Regions from separate parts of the Variovorax sp. GW821-FHT09B05 genome, predicted to be linked through region 2. Evidence: riboswitches for the same ligand, from Rfam matches in the RefSeq annotation. Region 2 holds a riboswitch; the other holds the start of a gene.
What was found. A riboswitch is a leader RNA that binds a small molecule or an ion and turns the genes downstream of it on or off. The one in region 2 is predicted to bind thiamine pyrophosphate.
Positions count from the first base shown of each region.

Region 1: another riboswitch for thiamine pyrophosphate. It lies ahead of AC07RM_RS06755 (purine-cytosine permease family protein); the one in region 2 lies ahead of thiC (phosphomethylpyrimidine synthase ThiC).

Region 1 is NZ_JBWKPN010000002.1:403,237-407,381, reverse strand. It holds gene AC07RM_RS06760 (adenylate/guanylate cyclase domain-containing protein) at 1-1,396, opposite strand, end outside; TPP riboswitch at 1,499-1,601, shown strand; gene AC07RM_RS06755 (purine-cytosine permease family protein) at 1,678-3,018, shown strand; gene thiD (bifunctional hydroxymethylpyrimidine kinase/phosphomethylpyrimidine kinase) at 2,957-3,811, opposite strand; gene AC07RM_RS06745 (FAD-dependent oxidoreductase) at 3,856-4,145, shown strand, end outside.
Region 2 is NZ_JBWKPN010000012.1:247,362-251,506, forward strand. It holds gene AC07RM_RS28600 (sensor histidine kinase) at 1-1,822, shown strand, start outside; gene AC07RM_RS28605 (YchJ family protein) at 1,895-2,341, shown strand; TPP riboswitch at 2,409-2,514, shown strand; gene thiC (phosphomethylpyrimidine synthase ThiC) at 2,601-4,145, shown strand, end outside.

The DNA of each region.
Region 1 (4,145 bases), on a different contig from region 2:
CCTCGACGTCGGTGAACATCGCCGTGATGCGGCGCGACGAACCGCCTGGCGCCAGCGCATGGCCCTCGGCCACGAGCTGGCGGATCAGGTGCACCGGCACGAACTTGCTGAAGGCCCGCAGGCTGCGCGCGGAGTCGTCGAGCGCCTGGTTCAGGTGCTGGATCTCGAGCACGCGGCTGGGCTGCTGCGGCAGGTCGTCGAGCTCGAGCCGGCCGATGCGGCGCGCGGTCTGCGACAGCTTCTCGATCGGCGCGGTCACCAGCTTCGACAGCCGCAGCGAGATGAAGAGCGCGAACGCCAGGAAGGCCAGGGTCAGCAGCAGGCCCCAGCGCACCAGGCGCTCCACGCCGGCGAGCAGCGCGGCCTCGGGCTCCCAGCTGATCAGCTCCCAGCCCGTGGGGCCGATGCGCGAGGACTCGACCCGGTAGCGCTCGCCCGCATGGGTGACGACGAAGCTCTCGTCCTCCACGTTCTCCGAGATGCCGTGGGCCAGCATGTAGGCATGCACCGCGCCGAGCACGCCGCCCTCGGGCCATTGCAGCGCGCGCACGGGATCGGGATGGTCGCTGCGCGCGAGCACGTGGTGGTCGTCGCTCAGCAGCACGCTCTCGCCGGGACCGCGGCTGCCGAACTGGCGCACCAGCGTCGACAGGTGGCCCAGCGACAGGTGGCCGACCACCACCATCGACTGCAGGTGCCGCCCCTCGTCGTCGAGCCGCTCGGCCGGCTGGGCGTAGCTCACGCCGAGTTCCTCGCCGTCGGCCAGGTGGAACGGCGGCGTCCACACCGGCGCCTTCCGCGCCAGCGCCTCGCGGTACCAGTCGCGTTCGGTGGCGTCGTGGTCGCTGCGGAAGGACTCGATGCGCGTGGTCGCGAAGCGCTGGCGCGGATCGCCGCCCTCGATGTCGACCGAGCGCTTGTATTCCCAGGTCTCGGTGCTGAAGGCCGGATCGCGCACCACCTGGCGGATCGCCGACACCGGGTAGCGCTCGGCCATCAGCAGATGGCCGTCGTCGCTGGCCACGCCGAGGCTGTCGAGCTCGGTGGCCTCCTCGAGCATGGTCCACAGCATCTCGGCGCTGCGCTCGCCGTCCTCGCCCAGCGGATGCAGGCTCGGCGAATCGCCGATGGCGTGCACCACCGCCTGGGTCTTGGCGAGGAAGGCCAGCACGTTGTCCTCGATGCGGTCGTGGTGGACCTTGTGCGCCGACTCGCCGACGCGCGACACCAGCCGCTGCGCGCCCCAGTAGCCCAGCGCCACCAGCAGCAGCGACTGGACCAGCGCGACGGCGCAGATGATGGTGCCGACATCGACCCGGAAGCGGCGCAGGCGGGTCGCGGCCGCGGACGGCCGGGTGGCATCCGTGGAGTCCGGCGGTATCGCAGCTTCTGCCATGTCATTCCCTTTCGGCGCGCTCGTGCGCGCCTCGTTCGTCGTGGCGCGGATTGTCCCGGACTTCGAGGAATGCCCCCGGTACGCCGCGACGGGCCTAAAATGGCGGTTCGCTAGGGGTGTTGGGTCGGCTTGCCGTCCCGGCTGAGAAAGTCCCTTTGAACCTGATTGAGGTAATCCTCGCGCAGGGAAGCTGGTCCGGCGGCCTGTCACGTTCTCTCGCGTGCCAGCCGTGCCGCTGGAGCCTCGCCCACCTGCCAAACCTTTTGCCCGGAGCAAAACGGATGGCACACGACGACACATCGAACCCTCTCGCCAACGAGGCGCTGACACCGCTGCCGGCGTCGCAGCGCGTCTTCGGCTGGCACGACCATGCCTCGCTCTGGTTCAGCCTGGGCGTGGGCCTGCTGGTGATGCAGATCGGCGCCTACCTGGTGCCGGCCGTGGGCACGCGCGACGCGGCGATCGCGATCGCGCTGGGTTCCTGCCTCGGCGCCGCGCTGCTGGCCTGGACCGCGCGCCTGGGCTGCGAGAGCGGCCTGGCCAGCGCGGGCCTGATGCATGCCACCTACGGCAGCGCCTTCGCACGGCTGCCGGTGCTGCTCAACATCGTGCAGCTGGTGGGCTGGACCACCTTCGAGCTGGTGATCATGCGCGAGGGCACGCAGGCCATCGGCCAGTCGGTGGCCGGGCCGTGGCTCGGCAGTGCCTGGGGCGGCGTGGCGACCACGCTGCTGTGGGGCGCGGTGCTGCTGGCGCTGCTCGCGGGCTCGATGGTGAAGCTGGTGCGGCGCTTCGTGAGCCGCTTCGGGCTGCCGCTGGTGGTGCTGTCGCTGTTGTGGCTCAGCTGGCAATTCGCAACCCAGTTGCATGCCAAGGGCTTCGATGCCTTCTGGTCGCGCCCGGGCGACGGCAGCATGGGCATGTTCGGCGCCCTGGACCTCGTGATCGCGATGCCTGTCTCATGGCTGCCGCTGGTGGCCGACTATGCGCGGCACGGCAAGCGCAGCGCGGGCGGACTGGGCAGCGCCTTCAGCGGCACCTGGATCGGCTATGCGCTGGCCAACATCTGGTGCTATGCGCTGGGCGTGATGGTGGTGAGCGTGGCCGAGCCCGGCACCAGCCTGGTCACGGCGCTGCTGCTGGCGCAGGGCGGGCTGGTGGCGCTGGGCCTGATCCTGATCGACGAGCTCGACAACGCCTATGGCGACGTCTATTCGGGCTCGGTCTCCACCCACAGCCTGCTGCCGCGCTGGAGCGTGAAGCGCTGGGGCCTGCTGCTGGCCGTGCTGTGCATCGCGCTCGCGCTGGTGCTGCCGATGCATACGCTCGAGCCCTTCCTGCTGTTGCTGAGCTCGGTGTTCGTGCCGCTCTACGGCGTGATCCTCGGGCGGCTGGGCGGCGGCCGCGCGGTGGCGCCGGCCGGCGCGCGCCCCAAGGTCGACCTGGCGGCGGCGCTGATCTGGATCGCGGGCATCGCGGCCTACCACGCGCTCGCGAAATGGGCGCCGCAGTTCGGCTCGGCGCTGCCGACGCTGGCGCTGACCTTCGTTCTCGCCTGGCTCAGCCGGCCGAAGCCCGCAGCGGCAGGCGCTGCGTCGGCACTGGCGCAAAGCCGTGGTTGAGCGGGCCATGACCGGCGCCGACCTGCACGTCGACAGCGGCCGCCATCGCGCCGAGGATGTAGGCGCGCGCGCGCTCCACCGCCTCGGGCAGCGCCGCGCCCAGTGCCAGGTGCGCGGCGATGGCCGACGACAGCGTGCAGCCGGTGCCGTGCAGGTTGCGGCTCTCGATGCGGCGCGAGGCCAGGCGGGTGCGTTCGCCACTGGATTGCAGCAGCACGTCGACCACCTCGCTGCCCGGCAGGTGGCCGCCCTTGAGCAGCACGGCGCGCGCGCCGAGTGCCAGCAGCTCGTCGGCCGCGCCATCGAGCGCGCCGATGCCGTCGATCGCATGACCGATCAGCAGGGCCGCCTCATCGAGGTTGGGCGTGATCACCGCGGCGCGCGGGAACAGTTCGCGCACCAGCACCTGCACCGTCTCGGCCGCGATCAGGCGGTCGCCGCTGGTGGCGACCATCACGGGGTCGAGCACCACGTTCGGCAGTCGGTAGTGGTCGATGGCCCAGGCCACGACCTCGACCACCTCGGGCGCATGCAGCATGCCGAGCTTGACCGCGTCGACGCCGATGTCCTCGACCACGGCCTGGATCTGCGCCTTGAGGAAAGCCGGCGGCACGCCGTGGATGCCGGTGACGCCGAGCGTGTTCTGCGCGGTGAGCGCCGTTATGGCCGTCATGCCGTAGCAGCCGAGGGCCGCGAAGGTCTTGAGATCGGCCTGGATGCCGGCGCCGCCGCCGCTGTCGGAGCCGGCGATCGAGAGCACGCGCGCATAGCGCTGGGTGGGTCCTTGGGTCATGCCGAAAATTATCGACGCGATTCGAAGGCGCAAGGAGCATGGCGATGAACCTGCCCTTCCGATCGGTGGCGATCCTCGGCGCGGGCCTCATGGGCCGGCTGATGGCCGTGACCCTGGCGCGGGCCGGCTGCCGCGTCGACCTGTATGAAGCGGGCAGCGCCGAGGCCGAAGGCGCGGCGGCACGCGTGGCCGCGGCCATGCTCGCGCCGCTGGCCGAGTCGGCCGTGGCGCCGGTGCCGCTGGTGCGCATGGGCCACCACGCGCTGTCGCGCTGGCCCGAGCTGCTCGCGCCGCTGGCGCGGCCGGTGTTCTTCCAGCGCGAAGGCACGCTGGT
Region 2 (4,145 bases):
GCCTCCCGCCAGCGCCGAGCGCTCGTCCGCGCAGGCCGCCGGCCTGCTGCAGCGGCTGCGCGCCTACTGGGTCGAATCGCCCAACCCGAACCCGCTGGTCGACCAGAGCCTGGCGCGCGCCTACATCGTCGACACCATGGACACGCCGCTGTCGGCGGCCGTGACCGCCGCGGTGTTCTGGATCACCTTCCTCGTGCTCACCGGCCACAAGGGCACGCTGGTGTGGGCCGTGCTGGTGCATGGCATGCAGTGGCACATGCATCGCCACCTGCGCAGCCTCGCGCCGGAGGCGATCGATGCCGCCTCGGCCTGGGCCACGCGCCGCCGCCTCGAGCTGCGCATGCTGTTCCCGGGCGTGGTGTGGGCACTGGCGCCGTGGCTGTTCTTCCCGAGTGGCGATCTCGCGCACATCCTGCTGCTGTACTTCTTCGTGAGCGGCGTCACCGGCGTGATCATCGCGGCGCTCGCGCAGTGGTGGCTCGCGGCCCTGTGCTTCAGCGTGCCGGTGTTCCTGAGCCTCGCGCTGCGGCTGGTGATCGAGCCCGGCAGCGTGACGGTCATCATGGGCTGCCTCGCGCTCTCGCAGCTGCTGGCGGCGCTGCACTACGCGCGCAAGCAGAACCGGCTGATCGTGGGCTCGATCGAGAACGGCTTCGAGAACGCGCGGCTGGCCGATGCGCTGGCGCGCCAGCTCGAGCACGTGGCGCAGCTCGCGGCGCAGCGCGCGCGCATCTTCGCGGCCGCCAACCACGACCTGCGCCAGCCCATGCATGCGCTCGCGATCTTCGTCGACGCGCTCGACACGCGCCACGCGCCCACGGCCGAGAACCTGCGCTTCATGCGCGACAGCGTCGATGCGCTGCGCGGCTCGATCGACGCGCTGCTCGACATCGCGCAGCTCGACGGCGGCGTGGCGCCGGTGCGCTTCGAGCCGGTGCGGCTGGCCACGCTGTTCGCGCCGCTGCAGGGGCGCTTCGCGGCGCTGGCGCAGGCCAAGGGGCTGGTGCTGCGCATCCGCGCCACGCCCGCGGTGGTGCGCGCCGACGCGCGCATGCTCGCGCGGCTGCTCGGCAACCTGGTCGACAACGCGATCAAGTACACGCCCCACGGCACGGTGCTGGTGTGCGCGCGGCGCACGCGCGGCGGTCCCTCGGGCACGGCGCCCGCCTGGCGCATCGAGGTGCGCGATTCGGGCGTGGGCATCGACACGGCGCACCGCGAGCAGGTGTTCGAGGAGTTCTTCCAGGTCGACAACCCCGGGCGCGACCGCAGCCGCGGGCTCGGCCTCGGGCTGTCGCTGGTGGCCAGCATGGCGCAGGTGATGGGCGCGCGCATCGCGCTGCGCAGCGCGCCGGGGCGCGGCAGCACCTTCTCGCTGGTGCTCGAGCAGATGGCGCCGCTGCCGGGCGAGGCCCCCGCCGAGGTGCCGCCGGAGGCAGCGCCCCCCACCGGCGGGCCGATCCGCATCCTGGTGCTCGACGACGAACAGCCGGTGCGCGAGGCCATGCGCTCGCTCCTCGGCGGCTGGGGCCACGAGGTGGCGCTGGCCGCCAATCCGCGCGAGGCGCTGCAGCAGGCCGGCGTGTTCGACCTGATGCTCAGCGACCTGCGCCTGGGCAGCGGGCTCTCGGGGCTGGCCGCCGCGCAGGCGCTGCAGGCGGTGGGCAAGGCGCGCCACGTGGTGATCCTCACCGGCGAGACCGCGCACGCGAACCGCGCCGAGGTCGAGCGCGCGGGCTATGCGCTGATCTACAAGCCGGCCGACGCACCGGCGCTGCGCGAGGCGATCGCGCAGAGCATGCGGCCGGCCGAGGCGCGCTGATCCCCCTCGCGGCGGCCCCAGGGCTTGCCCTCTGGAGGCCCCTGCCCGCACGGTGTTCCAATAGGGGCCTCCATGCCCAGCGTTCCCGATCCCTCCACCGCACCCTGCCCCTGCGGCCGCACCGACCGCCGCGACAAGCCCATCGCCTACGCGATGTGCTGCGGCCGCTACCTCGACGACTTCGAGCACACCCCCGCGCCCGATGCCGAATCGCTGATGCGTTCGCGCTATACGGCCTTCGTGCGCGAGCGTGCCGAGTACCTGCTCGGCACCTGGCACGCGAGCACGCGGCCGGCCTCGCTCGACTTCGAGCCGGACGTGCGCTGGCTCGGGCTCGACGTGCGCGGCCGCTCGATGAGCGATGCCGACCATGCCGAGGTCGAGTTCGTCGCGCGCCAGCGCGGCGCCTCGGGCACGGCCTCGCGGCTGCACGAACGCAGCCGCTTCGTGCGCGAGTCCGATGCCGAGGGCCTGTCGCGCTGGTACTACGTCGACGGCGACCTGCAGGCGCGCGCCTGAAGCCCGGCGCGAAAGCGCGCCGTCTTGACGCGGGCGGTTGACGGCGAAGGCCGGCGCTCGCACAATCGGCCCCGCTCCGGGGTGCACGCATGTGGCGTGCTGAGATGGCAAAGCTGCCGACCCGCGAACTTGATCCGGGTCATACCGGCGTAAGAAGAGCTGCACTCCCTGGCTTCGGTCCGTCCCTCCACCCGAGACGGCGCCCACAGCCCACCGAGCGATTGCGGAGCACCCTTTCCATCCACAAGGAGTGCCCTGCATGAATGCCCCCGACAAGTTCACCACCCTGCTCTCGCTCACGCGCGAGCCCTTCCCCGCGTCGCACAAGTGCGTCATTCCCGGCAGCAGGCCCGACCTGTTCGTGCCGGTGCGCGACGTGAAGCTCACCAACGGCGAGACCGTGTCGCTCTACGACACCTCGGGCCCCTACACCGACCCGAAGGTCGAGATCGACGTGCGCCGCGGCCTGCCCGACGTGCGCGGTGCCTGGGTCGCCGAACGCGGCGACACCGAGAGCTACGAGGGGCGCACGCACCATGCGCTCGACGACGGCGCGAAGAACGAGGACCGCGATGCCCAGCGCCTGGCCGAGCTGCGCGCCGGTGCCTCGGCGCTGCAGCGCACGCCGCGCCGCGCGAAGTCGGGCGCCAACGTCACGCAGATGCACTATGCGCGCCGCGGCATCGTCACGCCCGAGATGGAGTACGTGGCGCTGCGCGAGAACGGCAAGCGCGAGTGGATGGCCGAGTACCTCGCCAACGAGGAGCGCGCGAAGCGCGTGGCCGGCAACCCCATGGGCGCGAGCATCCCGCGCATCATCACGCCCGAGTTCGTGCGCGACGAGGTGGCGCGGGGCCGCGCGATCATTCCCGCCAACATCAACCACCCCGAGGTGGAGCCGATGGCGATCGGGCGTAACTTCAAGGTGAAGATCAACGCCAACATCGGCAACTCGGCCGTGACCTCGAGCATCGAGGAAGAAGTGGAGAAGCTGGTGTGGGCGATCCGCTGGGGCGCCGACAACGTGATGGACCTGTCGACCGGCAAGAACATCCACACCACGCGCGACTGGATCGTGCGCAACAGCCCGGTGCCCATCGGCACCGTGCCGATCTACCAGGCGCTCGAGAAGGTCGGCGGCGTGGCCGAGGACCTGACCTGGGAGATCTACCGCGACACGCTGATCGAGCAGGCCGAGCAGGGCGTCGACTACTTCACCATCCACGCCGGGCTGCGGCTGCCGTTCATCCACCTGACCGCCGACCGCATGACCGGCATCGTCTCGCGCGGCGGCTCGATCATGGCGAAGTGGTGCATCGCGCATCACAAGGAGAGCTTCCTCTACACGCACTTCGAGGACATCTGCGACATCATGAAGGCCTACGACGTGAGCTTCTCGCTCGGCGACGGCCTGCGCCCCGGCAGCGGTGCCGACGCCAACGACGAGGCGCAGTTCGCCGAGCTGCGCACCCTCGGCGAGCTCACGCAGATCGCCTGGAAGCACGACGTGCAGACCATGATCGAAGGCCCGGGCCACGTGCCGATGCACATGATCCAGTCGAACATGGACGAGCAGCTCAAGCACTGCCACGAGGCGCCGTTCTACACCCTGGGCCCGCTGACGATCGACATCGCGCCGGGCTACGACCACATCGCGAGCGCGATCGGCGCGGCGATGATCGGCTGGGCCGGCACGGCGATGCTGTGCTACGTGACGCCGAAGGAGCACCTGGGGCTGCCCGACCGCGACGACGTGAAGCAGGGGATCATTGCCTACAAGATCGCGGCGCATGCGGCGGACGTG